Regions from separate parts of the Pseudoalteromonas sp. Cn5-37 genome, predicted to be linked through region 3. Evidence: predicted binding sites of a transcription regulator. Region 3 holds the regulator's gene; each other region holds the start of a gene.
What was found. The regulator sigma-54, encoded in region 3, starts transcription at its own class of promoters, with help from an activator protein. The targets are predictions, from matches to a motif close to GTTGGCACGNNNNTNGNNT.
Positions count from the first base shown of each region.

Region 1: L1266_RS06475 (DUF1328 domain-containing protein) is a predicted target of sigma-54. The motif match lies at 4,174-4,192, and genes of this name have one in related genera.
Region 2: L1266_RS12850 (TorF family putative porin) is a predicted target of sigma-54. The motif match lies at 4,325-4,343, and genes of this name have one in related genera.
Region 4: flgJ (flagellar assembly peptidoglycan hydrolase FlgJ) is a predicted target of sigma-54. The motif match lies at 3,855-3,873, and genes of this name have one in related genera.

Region 1 is NZ_JAKGBA010000002.1:366,535-374,030, forward strand. It holds gene L1266_RS06450 (aspartate kinase) at 1-1,197, shown strand, start outside; gene csrA (carbon storage regulator CsrA) at 1,291-1,482, shown strand; gene L1266_RS06460 (YcxB family protein) at 1,509-1,976, opposite strand; gene L1266_RS06465 (hypothetical protein) at 2,101-3,024, shown strand; gene L1266_RS06470 (hypothetical protein) at 3,710-3,901, opposite strand; gene L1266_RS06475 (DUF1328 domain-containing protein) at 3,954-4,127, opposite strand; gene L1266_RS06480 (OadG family protein) at 4,662-4,910, shown strand; gene oadA (sodium-extruding oxaloacetate decarboxylase subunit alpha) at 4,926-6,698, shown strand; gene L1266_RS06490 (sodium ion-translocating decarboxylase subunit beta) at 6,709-7,496, shown strand, end outside.
Region 2 is NZ_JAKGBA010000009.1:127,256-134,751, reverse strand. It holds gene L1266_RS12870 (AsmA family protein) at 33-1,976, opposite strand; gene L1266_RS12865 (hypothetical protein) at 2,207-2,626, shown strand; gene L1266_RS12860 (helix-turn-helix transcriptional regulator) at 2,635-2,835, shown strand; gene L1266_RS12855 (hypothetical protein) at 2,987-4,153, shown strand; gene L1266_RS12850 (TorF family putative porin) at 4,442-5,119, shown strand; gene L1266_RS12845 (aldo/keto reductase) at 5,185-6,078, opposite strand; gene L1266_RS12840 (YIP1 family protein) at 6,249-6,959, shown strand; gene L1266_RS12835 (efflux RND transporter periplasmic adaptor subunit) at 7,008-7,496, shown strand, end outside.
Region 3 is NZ_JAKGBA010000023.1:27,434-34,929, forward strand. It holds gene L1266_RS17865 (calcium/sodium antiporter) at 1-644, shown strand, start outside; gene L1266_RS17870 (KpsF/GutQ family sugar-phosphate isomerase) at 648-1,619, shown strand; gene kdsC (3-deoxy-manno-octulosonate-8-phosphatase KdsC) at 1,623-2,174, shown strand; gene lptC (LPS export ABC transporter periplasmic protein LptC) at 2,171-2,725, shown strand; gene lptA (lipopolysaccharide transport periplasmic protein LptA) at 2,715-3,236, shown strand; gene lptB (LPS export ABC transporter ATP-binding protein) at 3,233-3,958, shown strand; gene L1266_RS17895 (RNA polymerase factor sigma-54) at 4,065-5,561, shown strand; gene hpf (ribosome hibernation promoting factor) at 5,588-5,875, shown strand; gene ptsN (PTS IIA-like nitrogen regulatory protein PtsN) at 5,879-6,331, shown strand; gene rapZ (RNase adapter RapZ) at 6,332-7,177, shown strand; gene L1266_RS17915 (HPr family phosphocarrier protein) at 7,191-7,463, shown strand.
Region 4 is NZ_JAKGBA010000007.1:151,759-159,254, reverse strand. It holds gene flgE (flagellar hook protein FlgE) at 1-176, shown strand, start outside; gene L1266_RS11455 (flagellar basal body rod protein FlgF) at 337-1,101, shown strand; gene flgG (flagellar basal-body rod protein FlgG) at 1,123-1,911, shown strand; gene flgH (flagellar basal body L-ring protein FlgH) at 1,927-2,610, shown strand; gene L1266_RS11440 (flagellar basal body P-ring protein FlgI) at 2,623-3,717, shown strand; gene flgJ (flagellar assembly peptidoglycan hydrolase FlgJ) at 3,911-4,879, shown strand; gene flgK (flagellar hook-associated protein FlgK) at 4,893-6,929, shown strand; gene flgL (flagellar hook-associated protein FlgL) at 6,932-7,496, shown strand, end outside.

The DNA of each region.
Region 1 (7,496 bases), on a different contig from region 3:
TTCGGTGGTACCTCAGTTGGCTCAATAGAGCGAATTGAGGCCGTCGCCGACCTTGTTGTAAAAACCAAACAACAAGGCCATCAAGTTGTGGTGGTGCTCTCGGCGATGTCGGGAGAAACTAACCGTCTAATTGAACTCGCTAAACAAATCGATTCTCGACCCAGTGCTCGTGAGCTTGATGTATTGCTAACCACCGGTGAGCAAGTGTCGGTCTCTTTACTCGCTATGGCTATTATTAAACGTGGTCACTCAGCGGTAAGCTTACTTGCTGATCAGGTCAACATTCGCACCGATAACATGTTTGGTAAAGCGCGGATTGAAGAGATTGCGGCGACTCGTCTAAAGCATGAACTTGAACATAACCGGATTGCTATAATAGCGGGCTTTCAGGGCCGCGATATTGAAGGCAATATCACCACGCTTGGTCGCGGTGGTACTGATACCTCTGCGGTTGAGATTGCAGGCGCTATCAATGCCGATGAATGTCAAATTTACACCGATGTTGATGGGGTATACACCACCGACCCACGTATTGAGCCTAATGCGCGACGTATGAGCCATGTCACCTTCGAAGAAATGCTCGAAATGGCTAGTCTTGGGGCTAAGGTACTGCATATTCGTAGTGTCGAAGCGGCAGGAAAATATAATATACCGCTCAGAGTGTTATCGAGTTTTAACCCGGATCAAGGGACCTTGATCAGTTTTGAGGAGCCGGATGTGCAAGCAAACATTGTGTCGGGTATCGCCTTTAATCGTGACGAAAGCTTGATTTACGTCAATGGCGTACACCAAGGAACGGAAAACCTTGCAAAAATTTTGAAACTTTTTGCAGAATTTGGCATCGAAATAGATATGATTAATCAAGTTAATCATAACTTTGAAAAAATAGACTATGCTTTTACTGTGCACACGAATGATTTTGAGCAAGCCCTTGAAATTTTGACCAGTAACCAAGATGGTATCAGCGCAGAGTCTATTAAAGGGATCAGCAATGTTGCCAAGGTGTCTGCAGTAGGTGTAGGGATGAAATCTCACTCTGGTGTGGCAAGTTTATTTTTTAATGCCCTTGCCGATGAAAACATCAAAGTGATGCTTGTATCGACATCAGAAATAAAGATATCAGTTTTAATTGACGAAAAGTATTTAGAACTGGCTGTACGTGCGCTACACAAAGTTTTTTTAACCGAAAATGAATAAGATCTAGAGTTTTTACTTACTTTTAAGTCTAGATTTCATTAGAATGTTTTTGACGCGGAATCTTTTAATTTTTTGGAACATGGGAGCAAGAGAATGCTAATACTAACTCGTAGAGTAGGTGAAACCCTAATGATCGGTGACGAAGTAACAGTTACTGTTCTTGGTGTTAAAGGAAATCAAGTTCGCATTGGTGTAAATGCACCGAAAGATGTATCAGTACATCGTGAAGAAATCTACATGCGAATTCAAGCAGAGAAATCTAACCCAAATCCGGGCAACGTTTAATCAGCGACAGATATTTTAAGAGCCACTCACTGAGTGGCTCTTTTATTTAGTTCGGCTGTCATTTCATCATTTAGCGCTTGTTTAGAAATATATTGCATACCGCGCTGTGCCTTTAAAATATAACCTCGCTCAGTTTCAATAATCTCACTAATCTGTTGCCAGCTTAATTGGTAGCTTTTATGCGGGTTTTCGGCTTTCACCCCATCATCATCAAATACGATAGTCACTTCGCTGCCTGATGCACGGCTCATCATTTGTCTTGCGACCCACCATGGGCGCTTGTAATAAAACGATAAGCACTCAACGACGGCAAGCATAATCATAAAGCTACCAAGGTAATGATTCTCTAATTGATAAAACGCCAATAAGCCTAAGGTTATTAACAATATCAACAGCGGGTATTTAGGCTTGGCTTGAGATGAATAAGGCAAAGACTCATCAAAGCATTCGTAATAATACGGTTTATCTAATGTGTAAGTTGTACTTAGTGTCATTCGTGGGCTCACTTAATTTGCTGACAGCAGTTTAACATTGATAGAAAAAATCTGCCGTAGTTGGTTTTCATTTAGTTGTCATTGTGAGAGCTTAAGGTATGTGTATTTTAAAGGCGTAAGTTGTATGTTTGTTAGTTCAATGTCATTAGCACTTGCAATGACCACAAATACTTTTTTAGTTATGGGCGATATGCCATACACCCCGATTGATGAAATTAATCTCGCCAAAGGCGGAAAAATTACCAAGGCAATCGAAGCAACACCTCATGGCTTTTTAATACATCTTGGTGATATGAAATCCGGGGCGCTTGCTTGCACGAACAAGCTTTTGCAAACAAATAAAGCGTTATTGACGTCGTTGACCAAACAGCCTTTTATTTACACCCCAGGTGATAATGAATGGACCGATTGCGACCGAGAAAAGCTATCGGTGCGTTTTGATGAACTTGAACGGCTAAGCTTTGTTAAAAGCTTGATGTTCGACGATGCTTATACAAAAAAAGCACAGCAACTAAAAGGTTATGCAATCCAAGCTGAAATGCTAGAAAATGCCCGCTGGCAGTATGATGACATTGAATTTCGTACTTTGCATATACCGGGTACTTTTAACGGCCGCTCACAAATTTTAAAAAGTGACAAAAACGCGGCACTAGATGCCGCCGACAAGCGTGATAAGTACAACTTAATTTGGCTAAAACAAGCGCTTGTTCAGCAAGATGCTAAGGCCTATGTGTTTGGCTTTCAGGCTGATATTTACCACCCGACCAGTAAACCCACTTGCAGTGAATCACAGCGCTCTAATTGTGATGCATTTAAAATATACCGAGATGCCATCAGCGACTTCGCAAAGCACACAAAGAAGCCTGTGCTTGTAATGCATGGTGATACCGGCCCATATTGCCAGCAGCAGTTAGCGAGCAACTTAACGCGTTTAAATGTCCCCGGAGATTTTGCTGTAAGCGATGTCGCAAAAGTAAGTTTTATCGACGGCCAATGGCATATAGCAAGTATAACGACAAATGTGCCCCTCACTAAGGTATGTGAGTGATAACGTTGGGTAGAACGGAGACGCACTCAGAGCCGTCAGCTATCAGATTAAAACCCAACAAGTTAGCGAATTTCTAGAGGAAAGAGTAAAGTTATCGAGTTTGAGGCTCACGTAGGCGTGAAATTTATTTCGCGCGATGTTTCTTAAATCTACGTGTAAGTCGTAGGTCGGGCTTTAGCCCGTCAGGTATGAGTAATAAAACATGTGTCGCCATAAATGACGACCTACATGATGTAGGATAGAACGGAGTGAAACCCAACAAGTTAGCGAATTTCTAGAGGAAAGAGTAAAGTTATCGAGTTTGAGGCTCACGTAGGCGTGAAATTTATTTCGCGCGATGTTTCTTAAATCTACGTGTAAGTCGTAGGTCGGGCTTTAGCCCGTCAGGTATGAGTGATAAAACATGTGTCGCCATAAATGACGACCTACGTGACGTAGGTTAGAGCGGAGCGAAACCCAACAAATTAATGAGTTTCTAGGGGAAAGAGTAAAGTTAGCAAGCTTCTTGACACAAGCAGCTTGCAGCCTAAAGTCGCTAACTCGCTAACTCGCTAACTCGCTAACTCGCTAACTCGCTAACTCGCTAACTCGCTAACTCGCTAACTCGCTAACTCGCTAACTCGCTAACTCGCATACAAAACAAAAAAAGCGGCACTTGGCCGCTTTTCTTAAGTAAGGTGACTGATTAGCAGTTAGTTTCTTCTGCGTTAACACCTTCTTTTACTTCTTCACATGCATCTTCAACTGCATTTTGTGTATCAGTAATTGCTTCGTCAATACGCTCACCTGCGTCTTCAGCAGAGTTGTCTTCACAACCCATGATGAAAAGACCTGAAAATAGGGCGATAGTTGCGGCTTTTAAAGTTGAATTTTTCATAATGAAATTCCTTGTAAATTTAAAAATAAAGTAAGTGGTTATCTGCTTTTAACTACTTAGGGACGTTGCCTCTAAGTGCTCCTGATACCAGCGAAATAACAAGTAATACTAAAAATATAAAAAAGATAATCTTAGCGATGCCTGCAGCGGCTCCTGCGATACCGCCAAAACCTAACACTGCTGCGATTAACGCGATAACTAGAAAAGTAATTGTCCAGCGTAACATAGTGGTCTCCTTGGCTATTTAAATTTTCTTAAGTTCGATGTAACTGAAGCGAGTTCTGTGCCAGAACTTTTATTTTATATATTTCAATGGGTTGTGTGTTTTTATTGTTCTTTAGAGGGTTCATCATTTGGTAACTTTTACGAGTAAGCATGTAACTTATTCATAGTGATATTTTTTCATATTGAGATGCATGAGAAAAAGAGATAATGCACCAATAAATGGTAAGACCAATTTAACTTTATTTGGGTTGGCTACCTATAACACCTTGTTGTGTGTGGTTTTTAGCCATTTTGTTGCTATTAATTAATAGTTCAGCATATAACGACTGGCTATATTGATTATTTATATCATCTATAGCGGGGCTTTAAATGCGCTAATAGTAGGGTGTTAATTATATGTACGTCATGTTATTTTAAATTTAATTGGTTTTACCAATTTACAATGGTGCTATACAAATGAATTTTGTTTGTTATTATTGGTGCATAATTATTTAACAAAAATAACTTTTTATTTTAAGTAAGCGAGGGGAGTCGTATGGATATAGGTGGATTACTCACCACTGCGGCCAGTTTGATGGTGACAGGCATGGTAGGCGTGTTTGTTTTTCTGACTATTTTGATTTCAGCAGTCACTTTAATGTCAAAGCTGGTGGGTCGATTTGATGATCCTGCAACTGCAGAACCTACGCGTACAGCAAAAGTTCAACCTCAACAGGGTGTGCCACAGGCACATATTGCAGCAATCAGCGCTGCAATTGCTCAATTTCGAAATAAACAAAAATAACGGGGCAGCTTAAACATGGCTAAATTAAAACTAACCGAACTAGTATTGCGCGACGCACACCAGTCTCTTTTGGCAACGCGTATGCGCTTAGACGACATGCTACCCATGGCAGAAAAACTCGATAATGCGGGTTATTGGTCAATTGAATCATGGGGTGGTGCGACGTTTGACTCGTGTATCCGTTATTTAGGTGAAGATCCTTGGCAACGTATTCGCGAGCTAAAAGCGGCAATGCCAAACACTAAGCAGCAAATGCTACTGCGTGGGCAAAACCTTTTAGGTTACCGTCATTATGCTGATGATGTAGTCGAAAAGTTTGTTGAGCGTGCCCACAAAAACGGTGTTGATGTTTTCCGTATTTTCGATGCGATGAACGATGTGCGTAACCTTGAAACTGCCATTAAAGCTGCTGTTAAAGTAGGTGCTCATGCCCAAGGTACTATTTCGTACACAGTAAGCCCAGTCCATACGCTTGATATGTGGCTTGAGCTTGCAAAACAACTAGAAGATCTTGGTTGTCATTCAATTTGTATCAAAGATATGGCAGGTTTATTAAAGCCTTATGATTGTGAACAGTTGATCAAAGGTTTAAAAGAAACTGTGTCTATTCCTATTGCGATGCAATGCCACGCAACCACAGGTTTAAGCACTGCAACTTACCAAAAAGCGATCGATGCAGGTATCGATATGCTTGATACGGCTATTTCGTCAATGAGTATGACCTATGGTCATAGCGCCACAGAAACCATCGTTTCAATTGTAGAAGGCACTGAGCGAGACACAGGCCTTGATTTAAACCAATTAGAAGAAATTGCTGCTTACTTCCGTGACGTACGCAAGAAATATGCTGCATTTGAAGGCAGCCTTAAAGGCGTTGATGGACGTATCTTATTAGCGCAAGTGCCGGGCGGCATGTTAACTAATATGGAAAATCAGCTTAAAGAGCAAGGTGCTGCTGATAAACTTGATCAAGTATTACTTGAGATCCCGCGTGTTCGCGAAGACTTAGGTTACATTCCACTCGTTACACCAACCTCGCAAATTGTTGGTACTCAAGCGGTACTTAATGTGTTGACTGGCGAGCGATATAAAACCATCACGAAAGAAACTGCGGGTGTGCTTAAAGGCGAGTATGGTGCAACACCAGCGCCAATGAATAAAGAGCTGCAAGAACGTGTACTAGATGGCGCTGAAGCAATCACTTGCCGTCCTGCTGATAAGCTTGAGCCTGAACTTGAGAAGCTTGAAGCAGAGTTATTAAGTGAAGCTAAAGAGCAAGGTTTAGAGCTTGCTGATGACGTGATTGATGATGTGCTTACTTACGCATTATTCCCTCAAATTGGCCTTAAGTTTATTAAAAACCGTAACAACCCTGATGCGTTTGAAGCAATTCCAACGGGTGAAGTTGCTAAGTCAGAAAGTAAACCAGCCGCTTCAAGTCCTGCAAAAGCAGAGCAATACAGCGTTAAAGTTGACGGTAAAGTTTACGATGTCGTTGTAGCGCAAGGTGGTGAACTAAAAGAAGTAACTCTAAAAGACAGTGAGTTAATTCCTCAATCTGCCTCAGCGTCTGTTAGCGAAACCTTAAACGCGCCGTTAGCAGGCAATATTTTCAAAGTGAAAGTAAAAGCTGGCCAAACAGTAAATGAAGGTGATGTGGTTATCATAATGGAAGCAATGAAAATGGAAACAGAAGTTCGCGCCGCACACTCAGGTACAATAGCTGAAGTATTAGTAGCAGAGGGCGACTCTGTTGCCACTGGCGATGCGCTAATCGCGCTAGCATAGGAGACAGAGGATGAATGGTGTTTTAAACCTCTGGCATGCGACAGGTATTGCTAACTTTACCTTTCCTGCATTAATAATGATTGCGGTAGGTTGCGGGTTATTATATCTCGCAATCGCCCGTAAATTTGAGCCATTATTGTTATTACCTATCGGCTTTGGGGCTATTTTAACTAATATTCCTGTAGCCGGGTTATCTGAACCGGGTGGTTTGCTTTATTACGTGTACGATATCGGGATTGATTCTGGGGTGTTCCCACTTTTGATCTTTATGGGCGTGGGGGCGCTTACAGACTTTAGTGCCTTGATAGCAAATCCGCGTATGTTGCTGTTAGGCGCGGCTGCGCAGTTTGGTATTTTTGCTACTTTATTTGGTGCAATTCTACTTAACTTTATTCCTGGTTTTGAGTTTACACTTCAAGATGCATCGGCCATTGCCATTATTGGTGGAGCAGATGGTCCAACAGCTATTTTCTTAGCATCTAAGCTGGCACCTGATTTACTTGGTGCAATAGCAGTAGCGGCTTATTCATATATGGCACTTGTGCCAATTATTCAGCCGCCAATTATGCGTGCATTAACAACGCAAGAAGAACGTGAAATTCAAATGCCGCAACTTCGTACAGTATCGAAAAAAGAGAAAATTGTTTTTCCGTTAATGGTGCTTAGTTTAACTATCTTGTTTTTACCTGCGGCAACACCGCTGGTAGGTATGTTCTGCCTAGGTAACTTGATGCGTGAATCGGGCGTGGTTGATCGTTTAAGCAATAGTGCACAAAACGAAATCATCAACATTACCAC
Region 2 (7,496 bases), on a different contig from region 3:
GCGCCCTGTTTTTGACTTTAATTAAATTTTTATTAATTACCAAATAGACCTTTTAATTTGTCTTTGATTTTATCTTTAGCTTTTTCTTTGACTTCTTCTTTAGCCGCATCACTGACATCTAGGCTATAACCAACATCATGGAATGGACCTTTGATACGCAGTGGAATTTTAAAGCCGGTACTGTCATCGGTCGTGCCTTGCCCTTCGATTGAATCAACAATCCCCGTTACCAAGCGATAGTCTACATTCGTCATAGGTAAATCAACTTTACCTGAGCCTGTAATGCGAATAAGCGGGCTAAGTAGTGATAGGTCTTTATTTTCACCAACACCGTTAGTGAATACAAAACTGCCCTGCAATGCCGAGAAGTCTGTTTGCTGTGAGTTATCAAAGCCTGTATCTAAACCTTCTGATACTGCACTCAAGTTACCTTTGATAAGCTCTTTTGCTTTACGAACCATCTCTGCAATGTTGGCCCCTTTTACCGCACCATCAGCAAACTCAAAGCCTAACTTACCATTTAAAGCATTGATAAAGCTCTTTTGGCTTTGACCTGTGGTCGTTAGATCCCAATTTAGAGAGCCTTTACCCATTAACTTATCGAAACCAGCCGCATCAGTTAGTAATGGCTGTGCATCAATTTTATCTAAAGAAAAGTTAGTACTAATTTTATAAGGTGTTTGCTTGGCGTTAACGGTTATCACACCTTTACCATTGCCTTCATAAGCAACAAACTTGTCTAGACTGATTTTTGCCACTGCATTTTTTAGGTTCACCGTTAACTGGTTTTCACCAAGGGTAATATCATTTGCTTGTAAGCCACTTGAACGCACGACTACATTTGCATCAAGTGCATTTAAGCCGCTCATATCAATTGCAGTATCATCCCAAACAATTGGTTGTGCTGGCGCATCTGCTGCAGGCTCTGCTTGCTCTTGTTTAGCTACGCCTTCTGGTAGGTAAGGGTTTAAATCAAGCATGCCCAAATCAATATCGGCATTCACAGCTAAACGTTCACCAAGCTTAATATCGCTTTTACCTTTAATTTGCAGCTCATCGAGGGTGGCAAGTAGCTCAGTAAGCTTAAACTGCTGTCCCTTTAGGTGCATCGAACCTTTTACATTAAAGGCATTAAACGCATTTTCTTTTGCATTAAGCTCAACACCTTGCCAACTCGCAATATTTTTTACTGAGTCACCACTGACAGAAAGAAGCCCTTGCACGTCATTACCCATTTCTGCAATTGCACCTTTAAAATTTAAATCGACTAAACGTGAATCAACCTCAGTGCTTACATTAAAGGTTTCGCCTTCAATCGCTTTAACAGGTGTATCTAGGGTGACATCTAAATCAAAGCGCTCACCCATATAGGTAATACCGCCTTTTAATTCTAAGGTCTTACGAAGAGAAGGTAATAAGATGGCTAACTCTAAATCGCTTATCTGTTGCTTTGCCCCGGTTTTACCATCTAGATAAGTGAAAGTACCACCGTAGATTGCTACTTCACCAAGTTCGATATCAAAGTTATCTGGTAAGTTAACAGCGCCAGAACTCTTTTGCTGCTCTGTCTGTGGTTGCTCAGCAACCGCATCAAATAATTGCCAGTTTGCTTTACCATTTTTATCGGTTTCTAACAAAATTGTTGGTTCGTTAATAACGAATTTATCGAGCTTAAACTCACCGCCAAATAACGACATCCACGGGATACGGATAGCAAGTTGCTGCATGCTTGCCATATCTTTTTGCGAGCCAGTTTGCATATTGGCAAAGTGCACATCATTCAATTCGAGTTTTAATGATGGAAATACCGACAGTTTTTTATCGCCATTAATAGTCAGACTACGACCTGTGGTTTGTTCTACTTGCTCCGATACTTTATTAAATATCGCGTCTGTAGGTATTAGGAATGGTGCTGCGACTACCAATGCAATCAGTAATACGAAGATGACACCAACAATTTTCAGTAAGGTTTTCATAATCATCCTTAAAAATGGGCAAACAATGTTCTTATCATAGCGGGAGTTAGGCGCAATTGCATTGCCGAACACACAAAAAGGTTTGTAAACAAGCTTAGGTACAAGAATATGAATCAGCGCTGAAACTTTTTGATACCTATAGGTTACAAAAAGATCTTGACCGTATGATACCCTAGGGTTACATTGATACCTGTAGGTTACATTTGAGTTTAAAATAAAAGGAAACGATTATGTCTAAGCAAGATATCAAAACGGAAGAAAAGTTTATGAGTCATAACGAATGGTTTTCAATATTCATGGGAGTCACGTTATTAATTATTAGTGTTTACCCAATGCTCAAGCAAACATCTGTATTTTTACTATTTATTGGTGTTGCCGCATTTTTAGGATCTTTCTTTATGTTTGTGATTAGAGGGGGATTTACATGGAAACTTGGTTATCGCCTTACTTATAAGGATGAATTTTTAAATACGATTGATACCATCGCTTATAAACATGTTGTGCTTGGATTACTTTTTAGCATGGGGGCTATTTTTTTATTGTCTGATGAACTTGCTTTAAATGTATCTCATAGCATGATGGCCACATTTTACCTTGCCTTGATGTGTTTGATATATGGCGTATCAATTCTTTGGCAAAGTAGAGACTAGGTATAAAAGTGCAAAATAATATCGCTAAATTCCGCAAAGAAAAGGGATTATCGCAGCAAGAACTTGCTGATGCTATTGCAGTATCACGTAAAACCATTAGCACAGTTGAAACAGGCCGCTTTATACCCTCAGTGATTATCGCGTTAAAAATCGCTGCTCACTTTGAACTCAGTGTTGAGCAATTATTTACACTCGATGACCATGATTAATAAACCACGTCAGTCGCAATCTTACTTATAAATTATCAGTAAGATTGCATCATTTCATTACTTCGGTATGATGCACGACCCTGTTGTTTTTGCACCCTGTGTACTAAAATTAAACAACCCAATTTGGTCAAAACTGGAGTATCGATTAAGCATGAAGAAACTGCTTATTTCACCGTCAAAAATGGCGCTTGGCGAGCAAGAAAGTCAAATTTATCAAAATATTCTCAAGCAAGCCTCTGATATCAGCTTAAACCTTATGGCAGTTAAAGTAGAAAACCACCCTGAAGACTTTTTAGGTTGGTGCTATGAGCTATTAAGTGCAAGCCGCGATCGCATTAACTACGATCTGTTAGAAGATAAGCAATTACCCACTCTTAAAAAACTTCATGACTTATTAATTTCTGCAATCAGCTTTTTGCAGCTAAAAACATTAAGGGTTGCGCCATGGCCTGTTATTGCAGGCTTCATCGAGCAGCATAAAGAGCTTGTAGCCCTTGATGAGCAACTACGCTTAGCTAAGTACATTGCTGCAATTAAATCGCAATCCCTAAAAGAGATGATCCCAGAAGACCGTTTAGCGTTTTCAGGTAAACACAGTGCCTCGCTTGATCCAAGTAGCTATAACTTCGACGTTGAATGGTTTGCTTCTACTAAGAACGCGAAAGGTTTCCACCAAATGTTGAGTGATTTACCAGGTGCGTTCGATGAGGCGCTTGCACACATTCCACTTGAGGGTGAAGTAACGCAAGAACATTATCAGCATTTTATGGTTGCTTACTTCATGGCATTTAATGGCAGCGATGAAAAGCCAACGCTTGCTCCTGCTACTCGCTTGCTTGCGATGCGCCGACCTGACGTGTTTACACCAATCGTAAATAGTAAACTTGATGCCCTTTGTGCGGCATTAGGCATTACTAAGCTTAATAACCGTGATTTTGAGCGCTACTGGCAAGATGTTGTCGAAGCAATACATAGCATGCCTTGGTTCAAAATGGCCAGTGCAGCAAATGAGCTTGAACAATCTCTGGTTGAAATCAAAGCCCTATTGCCTAACTTGTTTTATTATGCAGATAAAAGTACCGCTGATAACTCTAACTATATTAAGTTGTTAAACAAACCTAAGAGTACCACGAGCTCAGCAGGTAAAAAGACCGTACGCCGTGGCAAAGAATCAGCAGAGATACTGGTAGACCGAGCATTAGCAAATGATGATATCCCTGAACATATCAAAGCTAAGCGCGATTCAATCATCAGTGAAGTAGAAAAAGGCCGCAGTGTTGAAGAAACCATTAGTCTAATGCGTGCAATTTTCGGCTAAGTTACTCTCAAATAAGCAAAACCCGGTTGCTTCGCAATTGTGCAACCGGGTTATTTTTTGCACCACACATGTGCGCATGAACAATTCAAATAACCATCCTTTTCACAATTAAACAAGTTTAAAAGCCTGTTTTTAAAGCCTTTAAGCATAAAATATCCCGTTAGAAATTAACTTGGCACAACCAGTGCAATATCGTATCCAGACAACACATAGAAAATGTCCTCAAATAATAACCAGACTGCAATCTGAAAATGGGACAAAATCAACATAACAACAGGATACAGAAACATGCTAAAACTAAAAAAAACGGTCGCAGCAAGCGCCCTTGCGCTATTAACTTTGAGCTCAACATATAGCTATGCAGAAGTCACAGCAAACGCTGCGGCAACTTCAAACTACTTATGGCGTGGTCAAGAGCAAGGCGGTGGTGATGCTGCAATCCAAGGTGGTATCGACTACGCAAGTGAATCTGGCTTTTATGCGGGTACTTGGGTATCGAATGCTAGCTGGGCTGACGACATGACTTACGAGCTAGACCTTTATGCTGGTTTTGGCGGTGAAATCAATGAAACCTTTAGCTACGATGTTGGCTACATTTATTATGCATACCCAGATGCAGCGTCTTACACAGATGCAGACTTCTCAGAAATCTACGGTAGCATTAGCATGGGTAGTTTCACCTTTGGTGCAGCTGTCCTAGCAACATCAGCAGCAAGCGGTGACGGTACAGATTTTGGTGATTCACTTTATTTAAATGCTGACTACAGTTTCCCAGTTGGCAGTACCGGTGCAGAAATGGCCCTTCACTTAGGTCATTACTCAGGGGATTTCATTGGTGATGATGACATCATCGACTACGGTGTTTCAGTGTCGAAAGACGGCTTTACTTTCGGTCTTTCAGACAACGACATTGATGGTTCAGATGTAAAAGTGTACGTCGCTTACGCGGTTGACTTCACTTTATAAAGAATGTGTTACTTGCTGCAACACGAAGGGCCGTTAAGGCCCTTTTCTCATTTATATCAATACACTTATGGTACACTATGACCAGTTGAGCCTTGCCAAATGCGATACCATTGTTCACGGTTCATAGTAAGCTGCTTAGCGTCAACAGCTGATTTAACACGCTCAATATTACCCGTACCAAGTACCACAGACGGTGCACTTGGGTGCATTAACAGCCAAGCATAAACAACCTGATCAATGGCTGTGGCGCCAATTTCAGCCCCAACCTGCTCCAACACTGCACGTAAACGCACCGCTTTTTCATCTTCACTTGAGAATAAGCGACCCCCAGCTAATGGAGACCAAAGCATAGGTTTGATATCAAGTAATTGGCATTGGTCTAAGCTGCCATCATCAAGGGCTTTCATCTCGTAAGGTGAAAACTCAATTTGATTAGTCACAAGCTCAAAGTCTAAACGCGACTGCAACAAGCTAAGTTGCGATGGGGTAAAATTAGATACACCAAAGTCAAGCACATCACCATTTGCTTTTAGGGTATTAAATGCTTGTGCCATTTCATCGGCGTTCATCAAGTAATCAGGGCGATGAATAAGTAATACATCTAAACGATCAGTGCTGAAGTTTTTAAGTGACTGCTGTGCCGAGGCAATAATATGCGCGGCACTTGAATCATAATGATTTGCTTTGCCTTGTAGCCCTAGGCTTGCAAACGCAGGCTTGATACCACACTTTGTGATTATTTTGATTTCATCACGAATACTTGGTTTTAGTTTAAGTGCTTTACCAAATTCAGCTTCACAACCGTATTCACCGTAAATGTCAGCGTGATCGGTATGTGACACCCCCATTTCAATTGCATTTTCTAAAAAACTTAAGCATTGCTGGGGCGTTATCTGCCAATCTAGCAAACGCCAGAACCCTAATACCAACTCATCAATACAACGATCATTGTTATTCACCATAACGACCTACTTTTCCTAATAAATTCGACTCAAATTAACTCTTTAACCATATCACAGATTTACCAATCACAGCTGTTAACATACAGTTACAAAATAGATTGCTAATTTGTTACTAAACAGGATATTTTAGTACCTAAAAACAAATGTTATAAAACAAGGAATAAAAAATGAAATCGTCAAATGTTATGACTGCTTTGGTTGATATTTTTATCAGCCCAAGCAAAGCCTTTAATGGTTTAAAAGAAGCAAAAGGTTGGTCTTTTGTTGCCTTTATTTTACTTGCCGGCATTCTCGCTGCCAGCATGTTTGCTTTTTACAATAAGGCTGACCCGCAGTTTTTAATCGATCAACAAGTGGCAGCGGCCAGTGTTGATGCCACCATTGCAGAACAAAAAATGATTCGCCAAAGCATGGAGCAAACCATAGATATGCAAGTATGGTTTGCTATGTTTGGTGGCATTATTGGTTTGGCTGTTATTAATGCTCTAATGGCAGGCTACTACCTATTTGTATCTAAGCAAGACCCAGAAGCTAATTATGGCTATGGTGCGTGGTATGGCTTTGGTGTGTGGACTATGATGCCAATGATTATTTCAAGCCTAGGTTTACTCATCTTAGTATTAACTGCGAGTACCGACCAAATCTCACAGACGTTATTTAACTATGCTTCGATTAACCAACTTTTAATTGGTTTAGAAATTGGCCACCCATTCTACACCTTACTTGAAAGTCTCAATATCTTTTCTATTTGGGGTATTTTCATCGCAGCTATCGGTTTAAAGAGCTGGACTAATTTCACTTTCAATAAGGCGCTACTGTTTGCAGCCTTACCAAGTATTGTTATTTACGGTATTTGGACTGTAATCGCTCTCGTTTAATTCTGCTTTGAGCGGCAATATGCCGCTCTTAACTTCCAAGGAAGAAAGATGAAAAAAGCCATTATAATTGGCCTCGCTGTTACGGCATTTGTCGCTTTACTAATCTCAAAACAAGTCACAGGCAATAAAGATGCACCAGAAATGCATATTGCAGAGGTTGAACAAGGCAATATTGCCGATTCAATTTTAGCCTCTGGTAACCTAGTTTTTAACACCCAAGTGCAACTGCGCTCAGAAGTGACTGGCCGTGTAGCTAAAGTATTTGTAGAAGAAGGTGAAAGTGTCACTGAAGGCGATATTCTTATGCGCTTAGATACGACCGCGTTTGAATCTGAAGTTGCCCGCAATAAAGCCGTGCTTCGTGCGACCGAAATCGATATTAAACATAGCGAAACCCGATTAAAAAATATTGAGCGCCAATTAAGCCGCCAAAAAGAGCTTTATGAAGTTGGCCTTGCTGGCCAAGAAGTGTATGAAAACCTACAAAATGCCCGCGATTTAGCAAAAATAGATATTGAAGCAAAACGTGAAGCTTAC
Region 3 (7,496 bases):
TGTTAATCTCAGTAGCCGCTTGGTATGTGTTCTCAGATAACTATTTTTCGTTCGCTGAAGGCATTGCATTGATGATTGCCTTTGCGGTGTTCATTGGTGGCTTAGTTATTGTGTCTCTGCGTGCTAAAAACCAAGATGACCCATTTGTCAGCGAAGCATGTGAAGATGTTCCGAACGATGTCAGCACTAAATCAGCCATATTTTGGTTAATCATCGGCATGATTTTATTACCAGTCAGTTCACACTTTTTAGTTGAATCAGCCGTTGATATCGCAAAATATTTTGGTCTATCAGACCTTGTAATAGGCTTAACCATAATTGCTATTGGCACCAGCTTACCAGAGCTGGCAGCCTGTATTGCAGGGGTATTAAAAAACGAAGACGATTTAGCGCTTGGTAATATCGTTGGCTCAAACATTTTCAATTTACTCGCCGTATTACCACTTGCGGGTATTATCAACCCATCAATTATTGACCCTTCTGCGGCAAACCGCGATGCACTTATCATGATTGCAGCAACCGTTGTATTGATTGCCATGTCATTGAACTTTAAAGGTGCTCGTCGTATCAATAGAGTAGAAGGTGGCTTACTGTTAGTCGCATTTATTGCATATCAGGGCTATATTTTCAGCCAAGTAGGATAATTAATGACACAACCTAGCTTTATCGCGCAGGGTAAGCGCGTACTCGAAATTGAAGCACAAGCTTTACAAGAAATTGAGCAATATATAAATCAAGATTTCGATAATGCTTGCCAATTAATGTTCCAATGTACAGGTCGTATTATTGTGATTGGTATGGGCAAGTCTGGCCATGTAGGTAATAAAATTGCTGCAACCCTTGCAAGTACTGGCACTCCGGCATTTTTTGTTCATCCTGGCGAAGCTAGCCACGGTGATTTAGGCATGATCACCCGCGACGATGTGGTGATGTGTATTTCAAATTCAGGTGAGACCAGCGAAGTACTCAGTATTATCCCTGTTATTAAGCGCATTGGCGCAAAAATGATTTCGTTAACAGGCAACCCAGACTCAACAATGGCAAAACTGTCTGATGTTCATGTGTGCATCAAAGTTAGCCAAGAAGCGTGTCCGTTAGGCCTTGCCCCAACGGCAAGCACCACTGCAACCTTGGTTATGGGCGATGCAATGGCGGTTGCGCTACTAGAAACCCGAGGTTTCACTGCCGACGATTTTGCACTTTCGCACCCTGGTGGCAGCTTAGGTAAACGTTTATTACTTACATTAGATGATGTGATGCACGCAGGCGACGCAACGCCAATCGTTAGCGAAACCCAAAGCATCAAAGATGCATTGATTGAAATGTCAGCCAAAGGCCTTGGTATGACCGCAGTGATTGGTGCAGATGAAAAGTTAGCCGGGTTATTCACTGATGGTGACTTACGCCGTATTTTAGAACAGCGCATCGATATCCATAACACGGCAATTAGCCAAGTGATGACCCGTTCATGCACAACGGCTCGCCCTGACATGCTTGCGGCTGAAGCTTTAAATATTATGGAGCATAAACGTATTAATGGTTTAATTGTGGTGGATCAAAGCAACACACCAATTGGTGCCCTTAATATGCAAGACTTATTAAAAGCAGGAGTTCTCTAAGCAATGACATTCGCCGAACTATACCAGCCCCTGAGCCCTGATGTGAGTCAGCGTGCTCAAAAAATAAAACTATTAATCTGTGATATTGATGGTGTTTTTTCTGATGGTCGAATTTATTTGGGTAATAATGGCGAAGAGCTTAAAGCATTCAATACTAAAGATGGTTTTGGTATTAAAGCACTCATTAATAGTGGCTTTGAAGTGGCAGTGATTACTGGCCGCCATTCACAAATAGTTCAGCAGCGAATGACTAGCCTAACAGTTCAGCACATTTATCAGGGACAAGAAGATAAGCTGATTGCTTATCAAGAGTTAAAGGATAAACTGGGGCTGACAGATGAACAGATTGCCTATATTGGTGATGATGGTCCAGACTTACCAGTTATGGAAAAAGTTGGCTTTGCTGTCGCAGTAAACGATGCACACCCGCTTATCAAGAAGCTGGCTCATTACACCACATTATTACCGGGTGGCTTTGGAGCCGTGCGTGAATTAACTGATTTACTGATGTTAGAAAACGGCAAGCCGTTAACTAGCGATGGTACCAGCGCATGAATATAGCCCGTATTTTACTGAGTATTGTTTTTGTCTGTTGCATGGTGTGGTTATGGTACCCGTACTTTAACCAGTCAACTGATACAATAACTAGTGAAGACGAGATCATCGCAACACCTGATTACACTGCCGTTGCTCTAAAGCAAACAGCTTATGACGAGCAAGGTAAAATTAGTCATAAAGTGGCAGCTGCAAAAATGGAGTTGTATCAACAATTAGGGTTTACCTTTTTTGAACAACCTATTTTTACTATTTATAGCGATCAGCAAGTTTGGCAAGTAAGAGCCAAAGAAGCTACTTTATACGAAAATGATCAGCTGATTTTTGAAGGGGATGTAGTTGCTAAAAACTTAACCCATAACGGTATGATCGAAGACATAAAAGCAGAAAATATTAATGTCGACATTGATAAAATGACGATGTTTTCAAAGCAACCTGTAACACTAACAGGACCGAATTTAAAAATTACCGGTAAAGGCTTAAAAGCCGATTTAAAAGCCGAAATTGTTGAGTTAACTAACCATACACGAACCATATACTATGACCAATAAACTGAAGAAATTACTCCTGATCCCAAGCTTATTAATTGCCTTTTCGGGCGCAGCTGCCGAGCAAACAGGCGCTCAAATTAGCATTAGCTCAGATCGCCAAGTCGGTAAACTAAAAGATGGCGTTGGCATATTCGAAGGTAACGTAGAGATCGTGCATGGTGATCGTCGCATTACAGCAGAGCGACTTGAGGCACATGGCGGTGACACCGAAGGTACAGTCGAATTAATTATCGCTACAGGCAAACCAGCTTACTTCGAAGAAAAGCAAGCTGATGGTACCGTGATGAGTGCCAGCGCCGAAGAAGTTCGTTATGATGTTGCGAAACGCTTCTTAACACTCAATGGCGAAGCTGAAGTCACTCAAGCGGGTCAAAAAGTAACGGCAAAAAGCATTACCTATGATATGGCTCAACAGCTGATCAGCGCAGAAAAAGACGAAAACTCAACAGATCGTGTACACACTATTTTAGTGCCTGTAGAAAATAAAAAAGACGATAAAGGCCAACCATGAGCACATTAAAAGCAGAGCTTTTAGCTAAAAGCTACAAAGGCCGCCAAGTGGTTAAAAATGTCGGTCTTGAAGTTGAAGCGGGCAGTATTGTTGGCTTGTTAGGGCCAAATGGTGCAGGTAAAACAACGACCTTCTATATGATTGTAGGCCTCGTACCAAGCGACAAAGGAAAAATAAGCATCGATGATAACGATATCACGCTTTTGCCAATGCACAGCCGTGCGCGCTTAGGTATTGGTTATCTACCACAAGAGTCGTCTATTTTTCGAAAATTAACAGTTTACCAAAACTTGATGGCCATATTAGAGACCCGCAAAGATCTTAACAAAACAACGCGCGAAGAGACGCTTAACAACTTATTAGATGAATTTAGCATTCAACATATTCGCGATAGCCAAGGTATGGCACTGTCAGGTGGTGAACGACGCCGCGTTGAAATTGCACGTGCATTAGCCGCTAATCCTAAATTTATCCTTTTAGATGAGCCTTTTGCTGGTGTTGATCCTATTTCGGTGTTAGATATAAAGAAAATTATTGAGCACCTAAAAAATCGTGGTATTGGTGTACTTATTACTGACCATAATGTTCGAGAAACCCTTGATGTTTGTGAAAAAGCCTACATTGTTTCTCATGGGGAGCTAATTGCATCAGGGACACCTGAGCACGTATTAGCTGACCAAACTGTACGTGATGTTTATCTAGGCGAGCAATTCAGGCTGTAACCATTACGCCACCGACTAGAGCATCTGCTAGACTTATACAATGACAATAAATCGATAACAGTGTCCTCACCGTTACCGATAACTTAAAAAGGATTGTTAGGGATACATGAGGCAATCATTACAGCTGCGCATGGGCCAGCAACTTACAATGACTCCACAACTGCAACAAGCCATTCGCTTGTTGCAGCTCAGTACATTGGATCTCCAGCAAGAAATTCAAGAAGCGCTTGATAGTAATCCTCTGCTTGAAGTGGAAGAAGCGGATTACAACGAAGAAAGCATCGGTAAGAATGAGCAAAAAGCGGAGTCTGACGATGTACAAGTCAGCGCGTCTGCCGACGAAGCACCTAGCGAATTCGAGCAAGAAAGCAGTGATGCTCTGAGTAAGGATACGGTTAGCGATGACTTAGCTATGGATGTTACGTGGGATGAGTACATGAGTGCCGCCCCATCAACATCGTCTGGGCCAATGCCTGAAGACGAGTCTATTTACCAAGGTGCTTCAACAGAAACACTGCAAGAATATTTAATGTGGCAACTACAGCTCACACCATTTAGTCCTACCGATGAAGCGATTGCCGTTGCCATCGTTGAAGCTATCGATGACTCAGGTATTTTAACGGTTAGCTGCGAAGATATTGTCGAAAGCTTTAATCAAAATAATGATGAAGAAGAAATCGAACTCGATGAAGTTGAAGCTGTCTTAAAAAGAATACAGTTATTCGATCCAGTTGGTATCGGCGCCCGAAGTTTACAAGAGTGCCTGTGTATACAACTTCGTCAATTCGATGCCAATACGCCATATTTAGCTGAAACTAAAATGGTTTTATCTGAGCATATCGAATTATTAGCAAGTCGCGACTATCGCACTTTAATGAAAAAGACTAAGCTTAAAGAAAACGAGCTTAAAGAAGTGATGACGCTCATTCACAGCTTAAATCCTAAGCCTGCGGATAGCATAGTACGCGAAGAATCTGAGTACGTCATACCCGATGTATCAGTGAAAAAAGTGAAAGGCCGCTGGGTAGTCGAGTTAAACCCAGATTGTATGCCAAAAATTAGAGTGAATAGCCAATATGCAGCGATGTCTCGCTCTGTTAAATCAAGTAGCGACAGCCAATTTATTCGTTCTCACTTACAAGAAGCAAAGTGGTTTATTAAGAGCTTAGAAAGCCGTAACGATACTTTACTAAAAGTGACCAACTGTATCGTGCAACAACAGCAAGCTTTCTTTGAACATGGCCCAGAAGCAATGAAGCCAATGGTGCTAAACGATGTCGCTGAAATGGTCGAAATGCATGAATCGACGATTTCTCGGGTTACAACACAAAAATATATGCATACCCCAAGGGGAATTTTTGAGTTGAAATATTTCTTCTCAAGCCATGTCAGCACCGAAAATGGTGGTGAGTGCTCTTCTACAGCAATTCGCGCTTTAATCAAGAAGTTAGTTGCTGCAGAAAACTCGGTTAAACCATTGAGTGATAGCAAAATTGCAGATATATTGGCTGAGCAAGGAATTAAAGTAGCTAGACGTACAATTGCAAAATATCGTGAGTCTCTAGCAATACCTCCGTCTAATCAGCGTAAAAGTCTGATTTAGACGTTTTACATAGAAGGAAAATGCTTATGCAACTAAATTTAACTGGTCGTCACGTAGAAGTCACTGATTCATTAAGAGACTATGTAAACACTAAGTTCGCAAAACTAGAAAGGCATTTTGATCATATTAATAATGTTCATGTCATTTTAGATGTAGAAAAATTAAGCCAAAAAGCAGAAGCAACTTTACATGTAAACGGAGGCGAGTTGTTCGCTTCTACAGAACATCAAGATATGTACGCAGCAATTGACTCATTGATCGATAAACTTGATCGCCAAGTCATTAAGCATAAAGAGAAATTAGCTCGACATTAAATTATGAAACTTAGTTCACTTACTAATCAGGACTGCAGCAAAGCTGCGGTCCTTTTTAATAGCAAAAAAAGAATTCTTGAGTATATTAGCGAGTTAGCTCACCAGCAGTTTCCTCATTTATCTCAACAAGATATCCTAGATGCTTTTCTGAACAGGGAAAAGTTAGGTAGTACAGGTATCGGCCGAGGAATAGCTATTCCCCACGGTCGAATGAGTGGTGCTGATGAACCTCATGCATTTATTATTGTCAGTGAATCTCCCATCAATTTTGATGCGATAGACAATCGTCCCGTTGATATTTTTGTGGCACTCATCGTACCAGATGGCGATTGCCAGTTGCACTTGAAGACCTTGTCAACAATTGCTGATAGACTTAAAGATAAAGATTTTTGTAAACAGTTGCGAAGTGCTACAAGCGATCAGCAACTATTTCAAGTAATTGCATCAGAGGCATAAATGGAATTAATAATTATCAGCGGTCGCTCAGGCTCGGGGAAATCGGTCGCTTTACGAGTTCTTGAAGACTTAGGCTACTACTGTGTTGATAATATTCCTGTCAACCTACTGCCTTCGCTCGTGCGAAGTGTTTCTGATAATTATGACAAAATTGCCGTCAGTATCGACGTACGTAACTTACCGAAAGAGCAGCAAGAGTTTAATGATATTCTTGAGTACCTGCCAGGTTTTGCTAACCCAACACTATTCTACCTAGATAGTGATGATCAAACCCTAATCAAGCGTTTTTCTGAAACTCGCCGTTTGCATCCATTATCGATTGATTCTTTACCGCTTGATCTTGCCATTAAACAAGAAAAAATCCTGCTTGATGTGCTGATCACCCGCGCTGACTTTATGATTGATACCACTGATTTGAGTGTTCATCAGTTAGCAGAATCAATTCGTGAAAAGATTTTAGGTAAGAAAGATAAAAAACTGATTATTACGTTTATGTCGTTTGGTTTTAAGCATGGCATTCCAAAAGAAGCTGACTACGTTTTTGATGCACGCTTTTTACCGAACCCACACTGGGAGCCTGATTTAAAGCCACTAACCGGCCTCGATCAGCCTGTCAGGGATTATTTAGCTAGCCACAGCATAGTGCAAAAGTTCACTTGGCAGATTCAAACCTTTGTACAGACTTGGTTGCCACATCTAGAGCGCAATAACCGCAGTTACCTAACCATTGCAATTGGTTGTACAGGAGGCCAACACCGTTCTGTTTACTTAGCGCAAACAATTGGTGAAAGCTTTTCTAAAACTCATGCTAATGTAAAAATTCGCCACCGCGAACAAGATATCTAACTAGGCACCAACAATGCACGCTGAAGATACCTTTTTAATTCAAAACAAACTTGGCTTACATGCTCGCGCTGCGACTGTTTTAGCGCAACTAGCACTGCAATTTGATGCCAAAATTACACTTTTTCAAGATGAGAAAGAAGCTGAAGGCGACAGCGTGTTAGCGTTAATGCTCCTTGAAAGTAGTCAAGGAAAAGAGGTTCGTGTTGTATGCGAAGGTCCTGACGCTGACGCTGCATTAACGGCAATCGGCGAATTAATTGCGCAACGCTTTCACGAGCAAGAATAGCATTTGCTAAGACTTCAAGGTTTACGGTAAACT
Region 4 (7,496 bases), on a different contig from region 3:
GTGAACCAGGTTCAGGTACTCTAGGTTCAATTAACTCATCAGCGCTTGAGCAATCAAACGTTAACTTAACCAATGAACTTGTTGACTTAATTAGTGCTCAGCGTAACTTCCAAGCAAATTCACGTGCGCTTGAGGTTAACTCAACACTACAACAAAACATCCTACAGATCCGTTAATCTTAACGGTTCTAAGCTTAATCCGACACGAAGGCTGCTTCCTCTATTGGCAGCCTTTTTTCATTCTTACTATTCATTTTTCTCTTCTATTTTAGCGTCAATTTTACTTTGGCACTTTTATTGCATTTCCTAATTATCGTATTTTTAGTGAGTCAATGTTATGGACAAAATGGTCTACATTGCCATGTCGGGTGCTAAGCAAAGTTTGCGAGGTCTTGAGCTCAAGGCCAACAATCTTGCTAATGCTAACACCACTGGCTTTAAAGCTGATTTTGCACAAGCTCGCTCTATGCAAGCCTTCGGTGAAGGTCTGCCATCTAGGGTGTTTGCAATGCAAGAACGCCCAGGATCTAATATGGAATCGGGTGGTTTTGTTGAAACTGGCCGTGAGCTTGATATCGCGATGAGCGACCGTGGTTGGTTGAGCGTACAAGATGCATCCGGCAATGAGGCGTACACCAAAACTGGCACATTAAACATTACTCCAGATGGCGCATTGATCACCAGCCATGGCCGTCAAGTAATTGGCGAAGGTGGTCCAATCATTTTGCCATTGCCTATTGAAAAAGTTGAGTTTAGTGAAGATGGCGCTATTCAGGTTCGCCCGCAAGGTGCGCCTGCTAACTTTTTGGAAGTGGTTGATCGCTTAAAAGTGATTGAGGCTGATAACACTCAGCTTGAAAAAGGCAATGACGGTTTATTTCGACCAAAAGAAGACATGTTGGTCAATGACCTTTGTGGTTTTTGTGACATTTCACCAAACGTAAAAGTATTGTCGGGAACGCTTGAAATGTCGAACGTAAACCCAGTGCATGAAATGGTCGATATGATCAGCAATCAACGCCAATTTGAATTACAAGTTAAATTGATGAAAACAGCCGAAGAGCTCGATGAGCGTCAAGATCAGCTGTTACGCATTGTTTAAGATGACTGAGAGGGTAGAGTTATGAATCCTGCATTATGGATCAGTAAAACCGGGCTTGACGCCCAGCAAACCGATATTTCGGTGATCTCAAATAATCTCGCGAATGCCAGCACGGTAGGCTACAAAAAAAGCCGCGCCGTATTTGAAGATTTACTATATCAAAACATTAACCAGCCAGGTGGCCGCTCGTCGCAAGACACTGAAATGCCGTCAGGCTTAATGCTTGGTGCCGGTGCCAAAGTGGTTGCTAACCAAAAGAACTTTTCACAAGGTAATATGCTTACCACTGAAAATTCATTGGACTGGATGATCTCAGGCCCAGGTTTTTTTGAAGTGCAATTACCAGATGGCAATATTGCCTATTCACGTAATGGTCAATTCACGACTGACGAAGATGGTCGCATTGTAACTTCCGGCGCGGGTTTTCCATTACAGCCAGAAATGAACGTACCGGACGATGCACAATCAATTACTGTTTCACAAGACGGTGAAGTATCAGTGCGTATTTCAGGTCAAGCAGAGAACGTGGTCATCGGTCAGCTCACCATTAGTGATTTTATTAATCCATCGGGTCTTGAGCCTATGGGGCAAAACTTATACACAGAAACCGCTGTGAGTGGCGCACCTGTGCAAGGTAATCCTGGTATCGACGGTTTAGGCACTGTGGTTCAAGGTTCCCTTGAAACCTCTAACGTGAATGTAACGGAAGAGCTTGTTAACTTGATTGAAACGCAACGAATTTATGAAATGAATTCAAAAGTGATTTCAGCGGTTGATGAAATGCTTAGTTACATCAATCAGCAACTTTAATGGGTAGGAGGCAGCATGCGTAATATTATCTTAGTCACATCAGCAGCATTGATGCTGGGTGGTTGTATGACAACGCAAAATCATCATGTGGTTCAGGATGACCCTTACTATGCGCCTATGTATCCGGAACCAAGTACTGAACAAGTGGTACCAACAGGTTCGTTGTTTGATAGTTATTCGGCAAATGACTTGTACTCAGATAAAAAGGCATTACGCGCCGGCGATATCATCACTGTTAAATTGCAAGAGTCTACCCAAGCAACTAAAGCGGCAAAAACTGAAACCGACAAAGAAACAGATGCTAGTTTAGACCCTGTTATTGGGCTTGGCGGAAACCCGGTTAACATTGGTGGCGACAGCATTCAGTTTGGTATTGGCTCAGGGGCATCGTTTAAAGGCGATTCAAAGTCTAACCAATCAAATAGCTTATTTGGTGATATTTCTGTCAATGTGATGCGTGTTTTACCGAATGGGAACTTGGTTATTCGTGGTGAAAAATGGCTCACTTTGAATACTGGTGAAGAATTTATTCGCCTAGAAGGTTTAGTTCGTCCTGAAGATGTGCAAGCAGATAACACAGTAACTTCCAATCGTATTGCTAATGCGCGAATTCAATACTCAGGTAAAGGGCAAATTCAAGAAACGCAAAGTGCAGGTTGGCTGTCTCGTTTCTTTAGTAGTTCGCTTTTCCCATTTTAGAGGAATAAAGTCATGAATGGGTTTAAATACATCATCGCTCTTTGCTTAATTAGCCTGCAGTTTTCTGCACAGGCTGAGCGAGTCAAAGATGTATCTATGGTTGAGGGCGTACGCTCTAACCAATTAGTGGGTTATGGATTGGTTGTTGGTTTGCCTGGCACAGGTGAACAAAGCCGATTTACTCAACAAAGCTTTAAAGCCATGTTAAATGGTTTTGGTATCACCTTACCAGATAGCTTAAAACCTAAGATTAAAAATGTTGCAGCTGTGGCTGTGCATGCAGAGTTACCGGCATTTAGAAAACCCGGTCAAACCATTGATATTACGGTTTCGTCTATTGGTAGTGCGGGTAGTTTACGTGGTGGTACCTTATTACAAACCTTTTTAAAAGGGGTTGATGGCAATACCTATGCGATTGCACAAGGTAGCTTAGTTGTAGGTGGTTTAGGTGCGGAAGGGGCTGATGGTAGCCGTGTAATTATTAACACACCCACAGTGGGTCGTATTCCAAACGGTGCCATTGTAGAGCGTGCTATTAAGAGCCCGTTTATGCAAGGTGACTATATTACCTTTAATTTAAATCGCCCAGATTTCACAACAGCAAAGCGCCTAGAGCAAACCATCAATGATTTGGTGGGGCCTGACAGTGCTCAGGCAATTGATGCAGCGTCAGTGCGAGTGTTAGCACCGCGAGATGCATCTCAACGTGTTGCGTATTTATCTACCCTTGAAAACTTAGAGTTTAAGCCTGCAGACACAGCAGCAAAAATTATTGTTAACTCCCGCACAGGTACAATTGTGATTGGCAAAAACGTGAAGCTACAGCCTGCGGCAATAACTCATGGTGGTTTAACGGTTACGATTGCTGAGCAGCAAAATGTGTCACAGCCAAACGCTTTAAGTGATGGTGAAACTACCGTTACCAATCAAAGTATTATTGATGTGAACGAAGATGATTCACGTGCTTTTGTATTTAATCCAGGTGTTAATCTTGATGATCTCGTACGCGCAATCAATGAGGTGGGGGCCGCACCGGGTGATTTAATGGCAATCCTTGAAGCTTTAAAAGAAGCGGGGGCGATAAACGGGCAACTGGTTATCATTTAAATTAAAACGCGCTGTCGAGCGCGTTTTTTGTTTCTATAACCTTTAATCCTTCAGTGTATAAACATCAGCCAAAATCTTGGCCCTGAAGTTACTCCATTCCTGTATCAGTTATTAGCTACTCATTTATAAAGCTTTTTATTGGCGCAATTTTTGCATTTTAATTTTCATTATTAACTATTGTGTCAAAAAGCTGATGGATACTAATCATCTCGACAAGCAAAACTTTTTTGATTTAGGCAACTTAGACTCGCTACGTCAAAGTGCTCTAAAAAGTGATGCCTCTAGCGATGCGTCAAAAGAGGCGCTGAAAAAAGCGGCGGCACAATTTGAATCTATCTTCACTCAAATGCTGCTGAAAAGCATGCGTAAAGCAAATGAAGCGTTTGAAGATAAGGATAGCCCATTTAATTCAAGCGGCGTTAAGTTTTTTGAAGAGATGCATGACCAACAGTTATCGGTTGAGCTTTCATCAAACGGCTCGCTAGGCCTAGCTGACTTAATCGTTCAACAACTCTCGCCAGATGGTAAACAGTTTACTCCAGGTTCTGTGCTTAGAACGACGGCTGAGTTCGACAGTGATAAGCGCGCAACCGGTGCAACGAGCGACAGTCACAAGATTAAAGCTGAGCCAAACGCTGTTGCAGATACTGCTGCGAACGAGCAAACAGAAAACCGCTTTGAAGATGCTGAGTCTTTCATTAGCTCTGTTTGGGAGCACGCTAAAAATGCGGCTGAGAAAATTGGCTTAAATCCAGCTGTGATGGTTGCTCAAGCAGCACTTGAAACGGGCTGGGGTAAACACATCATCAGTAAAGCTGATGGCACCAGTAGTAACAACTTATTCAATATTAAATCGGATAGGAGCTGGCAAGGTGATAAAGCAAGCAAAGTCACGCTTGAATTTGAACAAGGCGTGCCAGTTAAAAAGCAAGCCAGTTTCCGCTCTTATCAATCGATTAAAGACAGTGTTAATGATTTTGTGGATTTCTTAAATGAAAATCCACGTTATCAAGAAGCACTCAATAATACCGCAGAGCCTGCAGCCTTTTTAGATTCGTTACAAAAAGCAGGTTATGCAACTGATCCAAATTATGCCGATAAAATTAAGCAGGTATTGAAGCGCGTTGAGCTTCAAAGCGTCGCTGCTTCATTGGTACGTTAAGGAGTAGACCCTCATGTCATTTAGCTTATATGACATAGCAAATGCAGGTATCAGAGCTAACTCTGAGCTTTTACAAACCACCAGTAAAAACATCGCCAACGTTAATACCGAGGGCTATGTGCGTGAGCGCACTGAGTTCACAACCATGATCGATAATCAAGTTGGTCGTGGTGAAACGTATCGTTTACTGAATGAATTTGCGCAAAAGCAACTAAATCGAGATACCTCTAGTAAAACTTTTTTTGATCAATTCGTCACAGAAGCGAGTCGAGTTGATAGCTTGTTTTCTGAAGAGTCAAACAGCTTATCAACCAGTATCAACTCGTTTTTTAACAACATACAAGAAAGTTTAAACCAGCCTTCATCATCTGTAGCACGGTCATTAGTAATGACTGATGCACAAAGTCTAATTGACCAAATGGAGCGTTTATCAGGCATTGTTGCAGATCAGCAAACCGTAGTTAATGATCAATTAGAGATTTTCTCTGAAGAAGCAAACGACCTTATTCAAACTATCAGTGAATTAAATACTAAGATCGCGTCAGTAGATGGCACCTCACAAGAATCAGGATCTAGCTCGCTTTATAATGAACGAGATAAAGCAATTCGTGATTTATCTGAGCTAATCGATCTTGAAACAGTTGATGGGCCCAATGGTTCTAAACAAGTATATATGGGAACAGGCCAAGCCTTAGTAATGCAGCATGGTGCTTTTAATCTATTTTCTTTAACGGGCGACCCTGATCCTAATTTTAAAGAATTACACTTAGATACTAATGACGGTAAAGCTATTTCGCTAGAATTAGATACAGATAAGTTAAAAGGCAAAATTGGTGGCTTACTGGCATTTCGTGACGATATTTTAGTGCCAGCACAAAATCAATTGGGTCAAATGGGTTTAACATTGGCCGATGCTTTTAATCAGCAAAATCATTTAGGTATGGATGGTGATGGCAATTTAGGTGGGGATATATTTAAAATTCCTACCGTTGATGCATTTGCTTATCAAGCTAATAACGGTAATTCGAGTATGACGGCAACGGTTGAACCTGGACAAGGCAGTAATTTGCCGGCCAGTGATTTTATTGTGAAATACAGTGATACAAATGAAGTTGAAATTTACCCTGTTGATAATAAAGGCGAGACGATTAAAGATGCCAACGGCGATGATATTTTTACTATAGCAGCCGTTGATCCAGCAACAGGTAAGGTTAATTTAGCCGATAACAGCCCTGCAAATGATGGTTTAGATTTGTTTGGTTTAGAAGTTACCCTCGATATGACTAATCCGCCAAGTGTTGATGACCAATTTATGGTTAAACTCAACTCTCAAGCATCAACAAGCTTAGAGCTTGCAACAAATCGTCCAGAAGATATTGCACTCGCTTCACCTATTCGTACCGCAAACGATATTAACAATACAGGCACTGCCAATATTTCAGCAGGGACTGTGTTAGATGTTGGTGCCTTTTTAACTGACCCTATCAACTTACCAAATGGTGAAATAACCGTTCAAAAAACAGCCGAACCTGATGTGTATACAGTTACTGATGGGGTTAATACTTCAAGTTTTACTGGCACACCACCATTAAATAATGTTCTTCAAGCTGCTGGCGGCGGATTTCAAGATTATGGTTTTGACTTTAATATTGAAGGAACGCCAGCACTTGGCGATACGTTCACTATTGAAGCGAACGAAGGAGGCTTTGATGATAACCGTAATGGGCAACTATTAGCTGACATTCAAAACGATAACATTGTCAGGCAAAATGTTTCAGGTAATTCAAAGAATAATCATAAAACTCTAAATCAAGCATACACTGGTTTAGTATCAGATATTGGTGTAGTTACTTCGCAGGCACAAACAAGTCAACAGGCGTTTAGCGCATTAGCAGAGCAGTCAGAAGCTTGGTATGAATCATTATCAGGGGTAAACCTTGATGAAGAAGCGGCAAACTTACTGCGCTTTCAACAGTCGTATGCAGCATCAGCGCAAGTACTTGCCACTGCTCGTTCAATATTCGACACCTTACTTAATTCGGCGAGGTAATTATGCGTTTATCAAATAACTTAATGTACCAAAATAGCGTTAATAAAATTCTTGAAGGTCAGCAAGGTGTTGCTAATGCACAAGAGCGTGTAACAACAGGTAAAAAGTATTTATCGACCTCTGAAAGCCCGTCTGCTTACTCACAAGCAGCATTATATACAAATAAAATTCAAACAAACGAGCAGTATACTAAAAATATTAATCAGTTGAATGGGCGGCTAGAAACAGAAGAAAGTATCTTACAAAGTATCAACACCACCATTCAGGCAGCCCAGGAGCTGACGATTCGAGCGGGTAGTGGTGCCATGAGTGATGATGATTTAAAATCTATTGCGAGTGAATTAAGCGAGCTGCAAAAAAGCCTAGTGAGCTTAATGAATAGTCAGTCAGAAGACGGTAAATATATTTTTTCTGGCTATCAAGATACAACTCAAACCTATAGCTTTAACTCAAATACAGGTCAATACGATTATCAAGGCGACCAAGGCCAGCATTCAGTCACTATTGCACAAGGGGTGAATGTTAAATCGAGCGATAATGGTTTTAGTGCTTTTGAAAATGTAAATG